DNA from 3 places in the Colwellia sp. NW0002-52-1 genome. Region 3 is predicted to be linked to each of the others. Evidence: predicted binding sites of a transcription regulator. Region 3 holds the regulator's gene; each other region holds the start of a gene.

Region 1 (6,265 bases), on a different contig from region 3:
ATTAATTGCCGATTTAGGGCATATCTGTACTGCCTCTAAAGTAGGCGCTAATATTGTGCTCGACGACTTGCCTATTTCTAACGCATTGCGTGATACTGTCGGGCTAGAAAAAGCCTACGAAATGACGTTATCAGGTGGCGATGATTACGAGTTATTATTTACCGTTTCTGAAGATAATAAAGTCGGTATGGAAACTGCGTTAGCGAATACCAGTAATACAATTACCTGTATTGGTCAAATTAATGGTAGTGAAAAAATCACTACCACGCTAAACAGCAAACCCGTTGCTATTAGTACAAGCAGTTTTGAGCACTTCTCTGGTAGTAAAGCCTGAATATGACAAAATCTACGGCAAATTTTCGCCTTTTAAATCCTGTGCACTTTTTAGCGTTAGGTTTTGGTAGTGGTTTAGCACCAAAAGCACCAGGCACTTTTGGTACGCTAGCGGCTGTACCTTTGTTTTTATTAATGGCGCCGTTAAGTACGAATATTTACTTGTTGCTGTTAGTAATAATGAGCCTTGCTGGTATTTATATTTGTGGAAAAGCAGCAGAAGATGCTGGTGTGCCAGATCATGGCGCTATCGTATGGGACGAAATTGTTGGTTTGTTGATCACTATGTGCTTAATGCCAGTAACTTGGCAAACATTGCTGGTTGGTTTTGCTTTATTTCGTTTTTTCGATATTTTAAAACCTTGGCCTATTTCCTTTATCGATAAAAACTGTCATGGCGGTTTTGGCATTATGCTTGACGATATAGTGGCAGGTATTGCTGCTTGGGCGTGTATGATGCTTATTTTTTATTAAAACCAAAGCATCAGTAATACCAATTGAAATAAATAATCAATCATTTTAAGGCGGTCTAAATCGTCAATAACTGCGTTGTTTTCAATCCCAATAGCCCGCTATTGCTCAATCAAACGCCTTATTATTGAACAATTTATCCTCGCTTAAAATTGGTCAATAACTTATTACATTTGGTATCAAGTATTTATAAAGCGTTCAAATGTAATTAAAAAAGCCAAAGAAGTTATTCTTTGGCTTTTTCGTTTTAGTTATTGGTTAAATTAATTTAACAACCTAACTCTAATAGTCGCTTCAATTTGCTTTAACTCTTTAAGGGCTAATTCGCGGCTTTCAACTTCAATATCGATAACTACATAACCAATTTGTTCAGCGGTTTGTAAATATTGTGCAGCAATGTTGATATTGTGTTTAGCAAACATTTGGTTAATTTGAGTTAATACGCCCGGCTTGTTGTGGTGAATATGTAATAAACGACTCGTACCAACATGACCAGGTAGCGATACTTCAGGGAAGTTAACCGCAGACAAGGTTGAGCCATTATCTGAATATTTCGCTAGTTTACTGGCTACTTCAAGACCAATGTTTTCTTGAGCTTCTTTAGTACTACCACCAATATGAGGCGTTAAAATAACATTGTCAAAAGCGCGCAATGGGCTAACAAACTCTTCTTCGTTGCCTTTAGGTTCAACCGGAAAAACATCGATTGCGGCACCGGCAACTTTTTTACTGCTTAAAGCATCTGCTAAGGCATCGATATCAACCACAGTACCGCGAGATGCATTAATAAATATCACGCCGTCTTTCATCACTTCAAATTCAGCTGTACCCATCATGTTTTTAGTTTGAGGTGTTTCAGGCACATGTAAGCTTATAACGTCGGCTTCTTTTAATAATGCTGTCATTGTTGGTGCTTGGCTTGCGTTACCTAAAGGGAGCTTAGTTTCTATATCGAAAAAGCGAACTTTCATGCCTAACGTTTCCGCTAGAATGCCTAATTGCATGCCGATATGGCCATAACCAATAATACCTAGGGTTTTACCTCTAGCTTCAACTGAACCCGCAGCCGACTTATTCCAAACGCCACGATGTGCTTGGGCACTTTTTTCAGGAATACCGCGCAGCAACAATAACGTTTCACCTAAAACTAACTCTGCAACTGAGCGAGTATTTGAAAATGGTGCGTTAAATACGGGAATACCTAATGATTGAGCTGCAGCTTTATCGACTTGGTTGGTCCCAATACAAAAACAACCAATAGCAACTAGCTTTTTCGCATGGCTTAGTACTTTTGCATTCAAGTCTGTGCGAGAGCGTATGCCAATAAAGTGTACATTAGCAATTTTCTTAATAAGCTCGGCTTCTGAAAGGGAAGTTTTAAGATATTCAATATTTGAATAGCCTTTGTTTTTAAGCTCTTCAAGGGCGCTTTGATGAACCCCTTCTAAAAGTAATATCTTAATTTTATCTTTCGCTAGTGAATTATTGCTCATGGTTGTTAATCTTCTCTGGATCAAAAATTTACGTGTGCTAAACCTTAATTAAATAAGCGTTTAGATGGCTAGATACCTAAACTATCATATAGGGCATAAACTCTAAAGTGTTATTTTATTATTTTTGCACCGTCTTGTGTGCCGATAATTAATACATCAGCTGGACGATTAGCGAACAAACCATTAGTCACAACTCCTGCAATTGCATTAATGCTGTTTTCAAGGGCTTTAGGGTCGAGTATTTCTAGATTATGCACATCAAGAATAACATTGCTATTGTCGGTTATAACACCTTGACGATAAGCAGGATCACCGCCTAATTTAACTAATTCTCTCGCAACATAACTGCGCGCCATAGGAATAACTTCAACAGGTAATGGAAAGCGGCCTAATATAGGTACTTGTTTAGTATCGTCAGCAATACAAACAAAAGTTTTAGCAACTGCAGCAACAATTTTCTCGCGAGTAAGTGCAGCACCGCCGCCTTTAATCATATGCATATGTGGGTTAATTTCATCAGCGCCATCAACATAAACATCAATACCGTCAACATTGTTAAGTTCAAACACTTCTATGCCGTAAGACTTTAAGCGCTCGGTTGAAGCTTCTGAGCTCGACACCGCACCGACAATAGTTTCTTTAATGGTAGCAAGCGCATCAATAAAGTGATTTACCGTTGAGCCAGTACCTACGCCAACAATGGTATCTGCTTTAATATATTCTAGCGCTTTTACTGCTGCTGCTTTTTTCATTTCATCTTGAGTCATAATAGGCCTGTTAAAATCAGTTTTAAGTTATTAGGTGTCAGTTTTAAGTTATTAGCTGTCAGTTTTTAGTTATTAGGGGCCCGCTTTATGTTTTTGTCTTACTAAAGGCAGGCAACTCAAAACTAAAGATTACGCCAATATTATAACAATAGTATTAATATTGGCTTAGTCTTTATTTATCTAAATTGAGCTTATGTTTAGCTAAGGTTTTGCTAAGGTCAAACACATATTGTTTACTTGGCGTTACTATTTCTGGTAGTGGAATATCCCAAAGCTGAGAAGGTACATCTTCTATTAATTGAATATCATGTGCTAGGCCAATGGGGTAAGGCTTTAATGGTATTTTTTCATTAACATTTTTACCTTTCTGCTCACCGTTTTTGTTATCTTCAAGACAATATTTTTTGAACCATGTTGATAACGTTCTATCGTAAAATCCGCCGCCCATACCTAAGCGATTTCCTGTTTTGTCAAAAGCCACTAAAGGTGTAAAAATAATATCTATTTCATTAATATTTTTAATCAGGCGCACATCGAGCTTTGGTTCTAAAATACCGTACTTATTTGTTTGCATAATACTGCTTGGCTGATAATGCAAAAAGAGTAAATGCCCTGAGCTAAAGGGATGAAGCACAGGTAAATATACGTTTTTGTTATTTTGCCAACACCATTGAATAAAAAGCAGTGGGTCAAGCTCTCCATCGTTGGCTAAATACAATGCAATGTTATTTGCCGATAGCACATCAGGTCTTGCGGTTAATTGGTTGAGTAACTCACTCGATAGCTTTTGCTGCTCAATAATACTTAAGCTTTTTCGCTTTGCTCTGATTAACGATCTTATTTGGTTTCTAGTAGGCATAGTTTATGGCGATTTTTTGGTTAAGCTAATGAGTTAAGCTTTATGGGTTGTAAAAGTATGTTGTTAAAGCCAACCTACAAGAAATCAACAAAAATTGAAATACCTAGTTTTAGGTATGTGGTACTCGTGATAATTTCACTCAATAAAACTGTATTAGAGTAGAGCTGAATTAAGCTTTAGCTAAATAGAACAATGCTCCACACTATTATTTTAAGGCAAAAAAATAGCCAACATAATGTTGGCTATTTATCTTGATAATTTAAGCGCTAATACGTTATAAAAAATTATGCAGTAGTTGTTGTACCGTTAGTGTTCGCTGCAGGTACTTCATCATCTTCTGTTTTAAGTGCTTCCCAGAATCTAGACTTTAAACCAACTAGCAAAATAACAATACCAATACCAATGCTGAACAAGCTAATTTGGATATATAACGCAGGTATTTGTTCAACGTTATTTGGATCATAGTTACCCGCAAGTAAACCAGAAATAATATTACCAATAGAATAAGTTAGAACGAATACACCCATCATTTGGCCAGCAAATCTTCTAGGCGATAACTTACTTACCGCACTTAAAGCGATTGGGCTTAAACATAACTCACCAACCGTATGTAGGAAGTAAGTGGTAATTAACCAACCTGGAGCCACTTGTAAGCCACTTGCCGCATATTGTGCAGCAAAGAACATAACAATAAAGCCACTTGCCATGATAATTAAACCAGCAGCACATTTAATGCCGTAAGCAGGTGTTACCATTCTTTGACCTAATTTTATCCAAAAGGCAGCAAAGAAAGGCGAAAGTAAAACGATAAACATTGAGTTAGAGAACTGAAACCATGCCGTTGGTACTTCAAAAGAGCCAATCATGCGGTCAGTGTAGTCACGTGCAAATAAGTTTAATGAAGAACCTGCTTGCTCAAAACCAGACCAAAAACATGCTGAGGCAATACAAATTAATAACAACGCCCAAAGCTTTTTCTTTTCATTACCGGTTAAGCCACTACAAAAATAAATAACCGCGTAATAAATAACAAAAATTAGGGTAAATGCAATGGCAACATATTGTGCTAAGGCAATAGGGTCTATAACAATAACGCCTTGAAACGTTAATACAGTAATAACAGCAATAGAAACTAAACCAGCAATAATAACTGTCCAACTGTTACGTTGGCCTTTAGCTGATAAAGGTGCAACAGGTTTTGCTCCTACACCTTCTAACTTTGGTGCAGTCATTTTGTATTGAATAAGACCGGCAGCCATACCAATTGCAGCAGCACCAAAAGCATAATGCCAACCGAAATCAGAAGCTAAATAACCACAAATTAAATAACCAATGAAAGAGCCTAAGTTAATGCCCATATAATAAATAGCGTAACCACTGTCACGGCGTTTATCGCTTTCACTGTATAATTGGCCAACCATAGCGCCAATGTTAGGCTTTAATAAACCTGTACCTAAAATAACTAAAATTAAACCGATGAAGAAAGTTTTGTCATTTGGAATAGCCAGAACAATGTGGCCAAGCATAATAATAATGCCGCCGTACCAAACAGCACGTTGCCCGCCTAGTAGTCTGTCTGCTATCCAACCACCAGGTAAGCCCATGAAATAAACGGTACCGGTATATAAACCATAAATAGCTGTTGCTGAAGCAATTGTTATTCCTAAACCGCCTTCTTGTAACGTTGCCGTCATAAAAAGAACAAGTAAAGCGCGCATGCCGTAATAACTCATGCGTTCCCACATTTCAGTAATGAAAAGTGTTTTCAACCCGCCCGGATGGCCATAAAAGGCCTCTGAATTCTGGGTACTCATATAAAATCCTCAATAGGTAAGACTAAACACGGTTTAAAATTGTTTTTATTTCAACAGGCATAAATATCAGGTTGATTGTGTTTAGAAAAATTACAAACTTTTAATAATCAGCCCGTTTTATACCTTTGCTAGCCTTGAAAGGCAAGTCTGGCAGGTTAATCTTTTGTTAATGACGTACAACTGCCTAATTTTTGTTAGGTTAGTTGATATTGTAGCCACGCACGCCTAAGTAATGTTGAATAAAATAGGTAATTAACTCAAGACATTATTAACAGCAATTGCATGAGAAGGTTTAATAGTTATTGGTTGAACACCGTTTTTAAATGTGTAGTGAACGCATATCAATTATTAAGAATGTGTACTTAAAGTAAATTATTGTAAACAAAGTTATCCGTTACCTGTACTTCACCATATTACTTGTTACATTTTCTTCGCGATAAAAGGCGATTATTTAAGGACCTGCTATTTAACAATAGCTTTATATAAAAAACTGAAAATTAAACTAATTCGCACGGTTAGCCCTGCAGA
Region 2 (6,265 bases), on a different contig from region 3:
GGTGCAACCCTTGCAAAAAGCTTTTGAACAATTAGGCGATCATCACCTTGAAGCTGCCGCTATGTTGGGCGCAAGTCCAATAGACCGATTTTTCAGTATTGTTTTTCCATTAACCAAAGCCAGTTTTATTACCGCAACCGTATTAGGCTTTGCGCATACCGTTGGCGAGTTTGGCGTGGTGTTGATGATTGGCGGAAATATTCCTGGTGAAACAAGAGTGCTGTCTATCGCGTTATTCGATCATGTTGAAGCCTTTAATTATGCTAATGCTCATATACTTTCTGCTGGGCTGTTAATTGCCTCTTTATTACTGCTTTCTTTGGTGTATTTATTGGGTAACCATTTAAATAGCAACTTAAACAAAAAGCAACGAGTTACTAAGTTATGAGCCTTTCAACGTTGCCAAATAACTCGCCTACGCTTAGCAATGCGATTAGTACTCTATCGTTAGATTTTACAGTCTCATTTAGTCAATTCGAAACGGCCATTAAACAAAATATTAGTATCGATAACATTACTGGCATTTATGGCGATTCAGGCTCAGGAAAGTCAACTTTACTGCGGGTAATTGCCGGGCTTGAAAAACAGGCAAAAGGCCAAGTATCGTTCAATGAAGTAACGCTACAAAACAGTGAAAAACGCGATTTTGTTAAAGCTGAAAGTAGAAACATAGGCTTAGTTTTTCAAGACAGTCGATTATTTCCTCATTTAAGTGTTTATGAGAACCTCGCTTATGGTGCAAAACGACGTAAAAATCCTAAGCTAACCATAGAAGAGGTGCTGACGTTAACGCAATTAACATCATTGCAGTACCAAAATGTATCGCAACTTTCTGGCGGTGAAAAACAAAGAGTATCCATTGCTCGAGCTTTACTCGCTGAGCCTAAATTGCTGTTATTAGACGAGCCATTTAGTGCGCTCGATAAAACGACAAAATCACAAATGCTGACATTTTTAAGAACCATTCAGCAGCAACTACAATTACCCATGCTTTATGTCAGCCACAGTTTAAGTGAATTGCAATATATAGCGGAGCAATTAGTGATAGTTTCAGCTGGAAAAATAAGCCATGTAGCGCCAATTCATCAGGCTATTCATTACTTAAACAGCCGTGGTGAAACTAGCGTAAAAACGAGCTTGTCGCTAACCATTGCTGAACATTTACCTAAATACGGCCTGACACGACTGAAATTTTCTGGATTATTAGACACTGAGCAAAGTATTTATTTGCCATTACTTGCACTCAATTCTCAGCACTCAGATGAAGAAAGCTTAATAGGTCAGCAACTCCCTTGTATGATTCACGCTCGGGACATCAGTCTCTGTTTAACCGAACCAGAGCACAGCTCAATTGTGAATCATTTACCAGCAACCATTACCGCTATTGATTACAATAATACTAATGCTTTAATTGCCCTCAAATGTGCAGAGCAGGTTTTCTATGCACAAATAAGTTTATGGTCAGCAAAACGTATGGCGCTAGTAGTCAACGCCAACATCTATCTTCAGTTTAAAGCTAATGCGGTACATAGCTATCATTATACAGGCTCAATAACTCATGCTTAGTGCAAACGAAAAATTACGTTTCAGTCGACAAACCATGTTGAAAGGCATTGGCGAACAAGGCCAGCAAGCGTTAAAGAATGCACGCGTTTTAATTGTTGGCATTGGCGGTTTGGGTAACCCTGTAAGTGCTTATTTGAATGCCGCTGGCATTGGTAATATCTATTTGGTTGATGGCGACACTATTGATATAAGTAACCTACATCGACAAATATTGTTTAATGAACATGATATTGGCACAAACAAAGCTGATATAGCCGCCGAAAAACTCCAGCAACTTAATACGAGTACCAACATTGAAGTGCTCGATGAAATGCTCGACGCTGAGCTTGCCGACTATTATTTGCCATTAGTCGATTTGGTACTTGATTGCACTGATAACATAAATACACGCTATTTAATCAATCAAAAGTGTATCGAACATAAAAAACCCTTAATTATTGGCGCTGCAACAGGGTTTGACGGTCAATTTATGTTTGTAAATCCAAACCAAGTAGACAGCGCCTGTTATCAATGCTTATTTCCTGCAGAGAAAAAAGCCCCTGATAATAACTGCCAAACCCTAGGCATATTAGGGCCAGTACTCGCGGTTATCGGCGGTATGCAAGCTTTGCAAGCCATTAAGTTTTTAACCGGTAATACTGTGAAAACTAATCAATTAAATATTTTCGATGGTTTAAATAATTCATGGCAACAATTTGCTTTAAAGAAACAGCAAAAGTGCCCTATTTGCGCAGGGTAATTCAAGCTTAGCATGGTCAATAAGACAAAACTAACATAACAATAAAGCCATTAAGCTCAATTATACCTCTTTAAGTTAAATAAGCCCCTAGCGCTCAGCGTAGCGCTAAGAGTTTTAAACTGATTAGTGCTACCGTAATACTGGATTAGCGCTTAACTTCTTAACAAAGGCCTTAACATATCCTCTAAGCCATTAAGTTTTACTTCATAAATAAGTGCTAACTGCTCGCCAAGTTTGCCCTCAGGTAAGCCCTTAGCATGAAACCAAACTAAATATGGTTCGGGTAATTGAAGTAACTTTCTGCCACTATATTTCCCAAAGGGCATTATTTGATTAATCGCAGCAATTAATTCTGCATTATTTTCTACCGACATAAAGTTTGTTTGCTCAACCGAGCCCTCATATATTATTTATTATTGCTTAATTTACTGACATAAAAATGTCATGTCTGCTGCTTATAATCACATCATATTAACGAATTGGTATCAGTGTGATACCTAAATTTGATACAAGGAATTATGATGTCAATAGTTAGGAAGCGTAATGCAGCCGCTAAAACTTATATACCAACTAATGCACGCGACAATCAGTATATCTTGGCTGAATTTGCTTTAACAGACGAATTACTCGCAAGCTTGCCTGCACAAATAGCAAAAGACGGCAGCAATAATTATTATGGCTGCTATCAAGCGTTAGCTAAGTTATTGTTTACACTAAGCGATGAAAGCGGCATTAAAAATAGCATACTCGTAGCGAACAACAAATTAGTGAGAGTGCGTTATAGCCAAGAAATGCATCAGTGGCAAACAAAACAACAAATCATATTTTATTACGATCCAAATCAACACGTATTACAAAATTCGTTTTTTGACGCCAATGTCAGAGCAAAGAAAATCACCTTGTTGTTTTTAGCTTCAGGTACTGAGATTAGAATTGGTGCGGCCAGTTTTCACCAAAGGGTTAAAGCCCTACTCCAAAGTTTTGCAGAAAAAATTAAGCTACCATTAAGCGAAATACGTATGCGTGATCATCAGCATTTAACCTATGATATTTTTGCTAAAAACAAAGGCTGCAATACAAGTACAGCACATAAATTTAGACCTATTGCCCAAAGGTATTCAAGCGAAAATGTTGATTTGCCTAACAATGTAGCTTCTATCACCTATGCCATTATCGACTTAACACTTGATCATAGAATTTCGCAATTGGTAGATATTGACGCTACAGCAAAAGATCCTTACAACCCGCTTTATACTTACCTAACAGATACTTTTTCTTTAGTGGCGAAACGTTTTAACTTGAACAATGGTGCTTTAATCGCAAATGGATTAGTCCCAATTGTTAGAAACAGCTTACATGATTTAGTCTCTAAAGTAGGCGAATTACAAATGTTAGGCTACAACCCAAACCAGAGTCCTTGTGGCATAGTTAGTCGATGGCAGGCAGCTGAACTAGTTGATAATGTTCAGTTTATATTTGTTGCTAACAGTGAGAATGGCGAAGAACAAAACTATGCTAAATTTGTTAATCAAATTGAACAAGCTATGCGTTTATTAGCGACTGAATTAGAGCTTCCAACAGCAAAAGATGAACTAACTTTACGCTTTCATCAGCATATTGCTTTTAATCTAACCTCAGATTAATTTTTTCTAATTTCATATTGTAAACCTAGTGCTAACTAAGGCACTAGGTTCTCTATGTTTACTCTTATTGGCTTTAAAGTATAAGCTTAAATAAGCGCGTAAAAATGTCATAAATTTGTCATAAAAAAAACTATTCTCCTTCCTAAAGCTCGCTAAATAAAAAACAAACTCTAGAATTTGTTTTTTTGCTTTATACACGCTCACTTTAGTACCACTTCAACAATGACTCAGCGACAAGAGTCCTTATCAAATCAATTTAACGGATAAATTATTTAATAAATTAACTCACAAAACATATAGACATCTAAACGGCTAGGTGATATCTTCTGAAAAAGTTAAACACATAGACGTCTAAACGTCTTATGTTTTCATCACGTAATTATGTTGTTCACTAGCAATAGTGAAGAGGAAAAGAAAATGAGCATCGAAAAAATAACTTTAGGCGCTGGCTGTTTTTGGTGTATTGAGAATATTTTCGCCCGAATTAAAGGCGTTGTTTCTGTAACCAGTGGTTATGCTGATGGCGATATTGAAAACCCAAGCTATGAACAGGTTTGTACTGGCACGACTAATCATGCAGAAGTAGTTCAAATCACATTTTCTCCTGAGCAACTTAGCGTTGAACAAATATTAACCGTGTTTTTTGCCATACACGATCCTACAGCGATCAACCGTCAAGGCGATGATATTGGTAGCCAATATCGCTCAACAATTTTGTTTCACAATCAAGCTCAGCAAAAATTAGCTATCGCTCGAATTGCAGAGTTAACTAACAAACAAGCTTTTGATCAGCCTATTGTTACTTCAGTGAAGGCCGCTAATAACTTTTATAGCGCTGAAAGTTATCATCAAGATTACTTTACTAACAACCCAGAAAATAAATATTGCCAGTTAGTGGTCGTGAGAAAAATACAAAAGTTCTTAAATGAATTCTCTTATCTATTAAAAGATGAAGACTTAATACCTCAAGCAAGTTAAGTGTCAAAGTTTTCAGGCAAGTAAATGTTTAATAGCAACAATTTTTCTATAAAAAACGCATAACAATTTAATTGCTATGCGTTTTTTAGTTTTTATTAACGTTAAGTTTTAGCGTGAATAGCTGAGCTTAAGAATAGTCACAAACGGTGTTAGTACATAAGGGTATACAGTTTACGTCGATATTTTGTCGCTAAGGCATCGCCGTCTGGCAGTGACTTCAATACATCTAATAATAAATCTTTACTGGTAATATCAGCGCCATTACTTTGCACTAGCAAAAACAAAATTGCCAAAGCTTCTTCATTTCGGTTAACTTGGCTGTATTGCGCGGCTAACTTCTGCTTTAACTCTACATTTTCAGGATTACTTTGTAACTCTTGCTCAAGCGCTTGAATTTCTGGAGAATCAGCCGCTTGGCTTGCTAATTCTAACTTAGCCATTAATGATTTGAAGTGACTATCTTGATCAATCATTTTAATGCTATTAAGCAGCGTTTCAGCCTCAGAGATTTTACCTGTTTGAATATAAACATTTGCCAGCACTAACTTAATATCAGCACGTTCACTGTCAAGTTGATAAGCCTGGTTGATCACAGGAAATGCTTCTGTAATTTTATTCTCTAAAATTAATTCGTTAGCTTGCGCTAATAAAGCGTCTTCGGCTTTAGGTAAGTATTTCGCTAAAAATTCACTAATACTTTCATCAGTTTGAGGCCCAGTTAATCCATCTAGTGGCTGACCATCTTTAACTAAAATCGCCGTTGGTAAACCTTGAATACCAAACTGTTGAGCTATTTGCCCTTGAGTTTCACAATCAATAGTAGCGTATATAATCGTTTCGCCAGCATTCGCTAATGCGATAGCTAACTTATCTCGTAACTCCACACTTTCTGCTATTTGCTGGGCCCAAAAATCAACCAATACAAGTTTAGTTTTTGATTCTTCGAGAATAACTTGCTGAAAATTTTCTAAGGTAATCGCAATAGAATTTGCCATCAATGCAGTTCCAATAATAAAGACATATATTTTTAAGTGGGGTCAAACCCTAAAGATGCAAGCAAATGCCTTAAATATTTATTGTTGTCATTAACGCCTGCGTTACAGATATGTTAGATAGCAATTACTTTTAAGTATCTTCAAATTATTTAATTCGCATGTCGCTTTGGATTATCGTTTATGTAACAAAAAAATAGTATTGCATTTGACCAACATTATTAATAAGTTCATAATTTATCGAATTTTATTATTAAATAAGTCATGAAATGTCATTAGAATTTTTTGTTATAGTTTTCGTCATAATTACCTCGGTTCTCTGGTATTTAAAGCGAGGAAGCAGCACT
Region 3 (6,265 bases):
CCTAAGCCTATGGATTCACGCTTGCGTTCGGCTGTAGCTATTGCGGTTGCCCAAGCTGCGGTTGATTCTGGTGTAGCAGCGCTAGCAATGCCTGAAGACTATAACGGCTAATTATTCATGCATAAATCAGCAGAGCAACTTTTGTGCTGAGTATTGTTAATCGTATCAAGGGAAGCTCAGGCTTCCCTTTTTGTTATTTATATTTCTGGGCACTGTGAACGAAAATCTTCATAATTTAAACCTAGCGCTAAAAAAACATCTAAATAAATGTGCTCAGTTAATCAAGTAAGCTAGATCCAAGCCATCGCTTAATTAACAGAGTAACGATGAATTACAGGGTTTGATAAAACGACCAATAAGTTGGTATTATTGTCAATCTAAGCCACGGTATATCGTGGCGTATTCAATGTTCAGTATTTGGCCTAAATTATCGCCGTAATTTGAGCTTAGTCTTTCATTTAGGAAAATGTATGGATAAAGAAATAAAAGCCTACCTTGCTGACTCTGAGATATTACTCAACGCGGTTGGTGAAGGTATTTATGGTCTCGATATAAACGGTAATGCAATTTTTATTAACTCAGCAGCAGAAGCCATGACAGGCTGGTCTAGTGCTGAATTATTAGGGAAAAACATTCATCAATTCCATCATCACAGTTATAGCAATGGTGAGCATTATCCAGCATGTGATTGCAAAATATTTAATACGGCCCTTGATGGTATTTCTCGTCAGGTAGCGGGTGAAGTATTTTGGCGTAAAGATGGTAGTAACTTCCCTGTAGAATATACAACACGTGCGGTTTATAAAAATAATACTATTGTTGGCGCTGTTGCTGTATTTAGAGATGTGAGCCAACAGCAACAAGTTGAACTTGCACTTCGCAGTGCACTTGAAAATGTGCAATCGTTAACTGAGCAGTTACAAGCAGAAAATACCTACCTACAAAGTGAGTTAGCTCAAACCTGGTCACCTACGGGCTTGGTGGGTAAAAGTCCTAAAATGATGGAAATGCTGTCGCAATTAGAGTTAGTTTCACAAACTGATAGTACCGTATTAATTTTAGGTGAAAATGGTACAGGTAAAGAGTTGGTTGCACGAAACATACACGCCTTGAGCCAACGTAAAAACTCTACCATGGTAAAAGTTAATTGTGCCGCATTTACACCAAGCCTGCTTGAATCTGAACTGTTTGGTCATGAAAAAGGTGCTTTTACCGGGGCTACTTCGCGTCGCAAAGGCCGTTTTGAGTTAGCTAATGATGGTACCTTGTTTCTCGATGAAATTGGTGAATTGTCTCTAGAGGCACAAGGTAAGCTATTGCGGGTACTACAAGAGCAAGAGTTTGAACGAATTGGCGGTAGTGAAACTTTAAAGGTAGATATAAGAATTATCGCAGCGACTAATCGTGATTTATTGGCAATGCTAGATCAGGGTACTTTTAGAATGGATTTATTTTATCGACTAAATGTATTTCCGATCACTGTGCCACCGTTACGAGAGCGTTATGAAGATATTCCACTGTTATCACAAGCTATTATCGGTACGTTAAATAAAAAGTTAGGAAAAAATATCAGTGCTATTAGTAACCGAAGCTTATCGCAACTCATGCAATACTCTTGGCCTGGGAATATTAGAGAATTACAAAACTTACTTGAACGAGAGATGATCCTAACCCAATCAACCGTGTTAAATTTTAATTTTAAAACCAGCAATAAAACTTTGCTGCCACCGGTAATTGAAACCTTAGCGCAAGTTGAAGCACGCTATATATTGAGCGCATTAAAATTAACTAAATGGCGTATCGGTGGAGAGTCGGGTGCTGCAAAGCAATTAGGTTTACCTGAAAGTACCTTGCGATCTCGGATGAAAAAATTGAAAATTGTACGGCCGAACGGATCTTTTTAATTATAAAGATAAACCCTTATAGGCACGATATATCGTTGTTGCGTGATATATCGTGTATTTTTTGTGTTTATATTATCAATTTTTTCCTTAAAGTTACTATTAAACAACGGCTTAACTTGTTTTTTTGTTGTTGGATCAAATTTTGCTATAGCAGGTTATCTTAACCTTAGCTCAGTAGCACTCTATGAAGTTCGATTTTAAAGCAGAAGATTTGATCATTAAACCATACAAATCTGAATCCTCAGTTTATGTTCGTAAGCAAAAAGGCACTTATCAACGTATTCGACAATACACAGGTTTGATATTTGTTTTAGTTTTTATTTTACTCCCTTGGTTAACGTTTCAAGGGCATCAGGCAATTTTGCTAGACATTGGCAGACAGCAGTTTCATTTCTTTTCACAAACCTTCTTCCCACAAGACTTTGTCATTTTAGCGGGATTGCTGCTGGTTAGTTGTTATTTACTTTTCTTTTTAACGACTTGGTTAGGTCGTATATGGTGTGGCTACACTTGTCCACAAACGGTATGGACTTTTAGTTTTATTTGGGTCGAAGAGTGGTTAGAAGGTAGTCGTAATCAGCGTATTAAACGTGACGAACAGCCAATGACCTTAAATACCTTCACAAGAAAGTTTACCAAACACTTGATTTGGGGCTTGATAGCGTTTTTTACCGCGACAACATTTATGAGTTACTTTCTACCAGCCCATGAGTTGTATCTTGATCTACTACAATGGCAATGGGATAACCTAACAACGTTTTGGGTGCTATTTTTTGCAGTCTGTACTTATGGAAATGCAGGGTGGCTGCGTGAAAAAATGTGTATTTATATGTGCCCGTATTCACGCTTTCAGTCAGCGATGTTCGATAAAAATACACTGCTTGTAGCCTATAACAAATTACGTGGCGAAAATCGTGGCGCTCGCAAGCGTAAAGAAGATCCAAAAGCGTTAGGCTTGGGTGATTGTGTCGACTGTAATCTTTGTGTAGAAGTTTGCCCGGTGGGTATTGATATTCGCAATGGCCTGCAATATGAATGTATTAACTGCGGTGCTTGTGTTGATGCTTGTGATCAAACCATGGAAAAGTTTAATTATGCAAAAGGCCTGATCAGTTATACTAGTGAAAATGCATTACAAGGTAAAAAAGTAAAATTGTTGAGACCAAAAATTATAGGCTATGGCGTTTTGTCACTACTGGCTATGGCGTATATGGTTTTTACTATTCAAGTACGAGTGCCGATTGAATTTTCAATTTTACGTGATCGCGGAACCTTATTTCAGCTCGACTTTAAAGACAATGTAACAAACAGCTATTTATTAAAAATAACGAACAAATCAAAAGTTGATCGCCAATTTACAATTAATGTATTGGAGAAAAGTGTCAGTTTAAGCGTTGATGATAATGTGCAGATAAAAGCTGGAGAAATCGCGAGCGTACCGATAAAATTAACCATGACGCCAGACAAAATTAGACAAAAAATTTCACCCGTGACATTGAGTGTCGCCGTTGAAAATATGCCGGAAGTTAGCATTATCAAAACAACAAAATTCTTTTCTAACTAATTTTGTAAGATTGTTAAGGTCATTATACTTGAGACCTTTAAATATTAAGTCGTGGTTATTTTAGTGATAATTCAAGCCACAATAACCACGGCTTAGCTGGTAACTAAAGCAGAATTGTTTAACAGAAGCCGATTAACATACGCCATTTAACAGAAGTAACTTAAAAATGACTAAAACAATCAAGCAACGTATTGCCAATATCGCCCTAGTAGTGGAAAACTATGATGATGCAATTGAATTTTATACCCAAAATCTTAACTTTGAGCTTATTGAAGATACCGACTTAGGCAATGGAAAGCGTTGGGTACAAGTTTCACCCCCTAATGCGGAAGGTACGAATATATTATTAGCGAAAGCGAGTAATGAACAGCAACATCAGTCAATCGGTAACCAAGCTGGCGGGCGGGTATTTTTATTCCTACAAACTAATGATTTTTGGCGAGACTATGAGCACATGAAAAGCCAAGGTGTTGAGTTTACCGAACAGCCACGCGTTGAAGATTATGGCACTGTGGTGGTGTTTAAAGACTTGTATGGCACGAAATGGGACTTACTACAGTTGAATGACTCAAGCTTTTAACTTTAACGTCATTATGCTGTTAATCTGGCCAGATAACCTAAGCCAAGATAAACTAAGCCAAGAGAACTTAAGCTCAATAATTAATTGAATATTACACTTAACGGCAATAAAAAAGGCGCTTTTAGCGCCTTTTGTCATTTATAAACCTAAGGGTTTATATCCCATTAATTTTCTGTTTCTTCTTCAATGTCAGTTTCGTATTCACTAAAGTCAGTTACACCTTGTGCTTCTAAGGCTCTGCGAACACTTGCTGGTAATTTTTGTGTGTTGTCTTTAGCCAAATCACTATCGTCAGGTAATGGTTGGCCAGTAAACGCGTGTAAAAACGCTTCACATAAAAGTTCACTGTTCGTAGCATGACGCAAGTTATTAACTTGGCGGCGTGTTCGTTCATCAGTAAGTACTTTTAACACACGTAAAGGGATAGACACGGTGATTTTTTTTACTTGTTCACTTTTCTTCCCGTGTTCGGCGTAAGGGTTAAGATACTCGCCATTCCACTCTGCCATGAATATTCCTCTATGCTTAATTAATTGCGATAAACTTATAGTTAGCGCATCTGGTATACCAGTTAGCAACTAGTTTTATCTTACTTGTTAATTTTACTGGTTGTGGGGCGCGAGTCAATAACGAATGTGTAGAAGTTTAGATGTCTAAAGTGCTTGACCGCGAACTTTAAACCGTTTAGATTGATAGACGTCCAAACATCTATATAGAATATGTTCAATCTGGAGTTCACATGAGCGAGAAAAAAATTGCCACTACCGCAGTTCGCGCTGGTATAAATAGCGACCAACATCATGGTGCTGTTATTCCTGCGATTCATCTTTCAAGTACCTATGCACTGAAGGGCTTTAATGAAAAAGGGCAATTTGATTACTCGCGAACGGGTAACCCAACACGAGCCACTTTTGCCAGTGCTATTGCTGAATTAGAGCAGGGCGCTGTTGGTATAGTTACCAGTACGGGCATGTCAGCCGTTCATCTTATTTGCCAACTATTAAATACTGATGACACCATTGTTATTCCCCACGACTGTTATGGCGGAAGTTTTCGACTATTTACCCATCTTGCTAAACGTGGCCAGTTTAACTTAATAGTGGTTGATCAAAATGATCAAGCCGCGTTAAGCAATGCGCTGGCGGAAAAGCCCAAATTAGTATTGCTAGAGTCTCCAAGTAATCCGCTATTACGCTTAGTTGATATTGCTGCGATAACGGAACAAGCTCATCAAGTAGGTGCGTTAGTGGCAGTTGATAACACCTTTTTGTCACCCGCTTTACAGCAACCTTTATTATTAGGTGCCGATATAGTTTTTCATTCCACCACGAAATATATAAATGGTCATAGTGATGTGGTTGGCGGTGTTTTAGTGGCTAAAGACCAAGCGTTAGGCGAGGAGCTTGCATGGTGGGCCAACTGTATTGGCATTACGGGTTCAGCATTCGACAGCTATTTAGCCTTACGAGGTTTGAAAACCTTACCGCTTCGAATGAAACAACATCAAATTAACGCGAATGCGGTCGCTAAATTTTTACAACAGCAAACAGCGGTTGAACAGGTGTACTTTCCTGGCTTAAGCGATCATCCACAACATGAACTTGCCAAAAAACAACAATATGATTTTGGTGCAATGATGAGTTTTGAACTTAAAGGTGGTGTTGAAGCGGTTAAAGTATTATTCGATAAGTTAAAGTTTTTCACACTTGCACAATCGCTAGGTGGTGTTGAAAGTTTAATAAGTCACCCTTCTACCATGACTCATGCCGGTATGGATATTGAATCACAACTAGCGGCGGGCATTACTCAGTCATTAGTGCGAATTTCTGTTGGTATTGAAGATATTGACGATATGATTGCTGATCTTTCTCAAGCACTTGATGCAAGCCAAGCCTAAATTCGTTCTGAAAAGTTGGCCATGGCATTTTTATGAATGGCCAATTTTAAGTGTATAAAAAGTAAAACTTAAATCTGGTATGACAATCTCAGTCAAACCTGTGGTAAAAAAATGATAGATTCAAATGTAGCGGTAAAGCCAAGTTCGACAAACAATAAGTTAGCAAAAGTTGCCTGTAATGTGCATAAATTTGGCGGTAGTAGTTTAGCCACCAGTGCTTGTATTGAACGTGTTGTTGATATTATTCGTCAGCATTGTCAAATAAACGATATTATTGTGGTATCTGCTAATGGCAGTACTACCGATGCCTTATTTAATAT

The links. Region 3 encodes MetJ, which represses methionine synthesis genes. Its sites were predicted from a motif close to TAGACGTCTAGACGTCTA; they were not measured.
Region 1: a site for MetJ is predicted at 2,351-2,368, ahead of serA (phosphoglycerate dehydrogenase). Genes of this name have one in related genera too.
Region 2: a site for MetJ is predicted at 4,293-4,310, ahead of msrA (peptide-methionine (S)-S-oxide reductase MsrA). Genes of this name have one in related genera too.

The regions. Positions count from the first base shown of each region.
Region 1 is NZ_BAAJLU010000013.1:87,339-93,603, forward strand. Features, by position in the region: gene thiL (thiamine-phosphate kinase) at 1-334, shown strand, start outside; gene AC27H3_RS13230 (phosphatidylglycerophosphatase A family protein) at 337-807, shown strand; gene serA (phosphoglycerate dehydrogenase) at 1,068-2,297, opposite strand; gene rpiA (ribose-5-phosphate isomerase RpiA) at 2,408-3,064, opposite strand; gene AC27H3_RS13245 (5-formyltetrahydrofolate cyclo-ligase) at 3,237-3,923, opposite strand; gene AC27H3_RS13250 (peptide MFS transporter) at 4,208-5,737, opposite strand.
Region 2 is NZ_BAAJLU010000001.1:412,594-418,858, forward strand. Features, by position in the region: gene modB (molybdate ABC transporter permease subunit) at 1-388, shown strand, start outside; gene modC (molybdenum ABC transporter ATP-binding protein) at 385-1,566, shown strand; gene AC27H3_RS01705 (HesA/MoeB/ThiF family protein) at 1,559-2,305, shown strand; gene AC27H3_RS01710 (DUF3820 family protein) at 2,458-2,679, opposite strand; gene AC27H3_RS01715 (DUF3083 family protein) at 2,827-3,948, shown strand; gene msrA (peptide-methionine (S)-S-oxide reductase MsrA) at 4,366-4,926, shown strand; gene AC27H3_RS01725 (tetratricopeptide repeat protein) at 5,076-5,921, opposite strand.
Region 3 is NZ_BAAJLU010000002.1:55,588-61,852, reverse strand. Features, by position in the region: gene AC27H3_RS02940 (malic enzyme-like NAD(P)-binding protein) at 1-111, shown strand, start outside; gene AC27H3_RS02935 (sigma-54 interaction domain-containing protein) at 471-1,904, shown strand; gene ccoG (cytochrome c oxidase accessory protein CcoG) at 2,089-3,468, shown strand; gene AC27H3_RS02925 (VOC family protein) at 3,635-4,048, shown strand; gene metJ (met regulon transcriptional regulator MetJ) at 4,213-4,557, opposite strand; gene metB (cystathionine gamma-synthase) at 4,788-5,945, shown strand; gene metL (bifunctional aspartate kinase/homoserine dehydrogenase II) at 6,057-6,265, shown strand, end outside.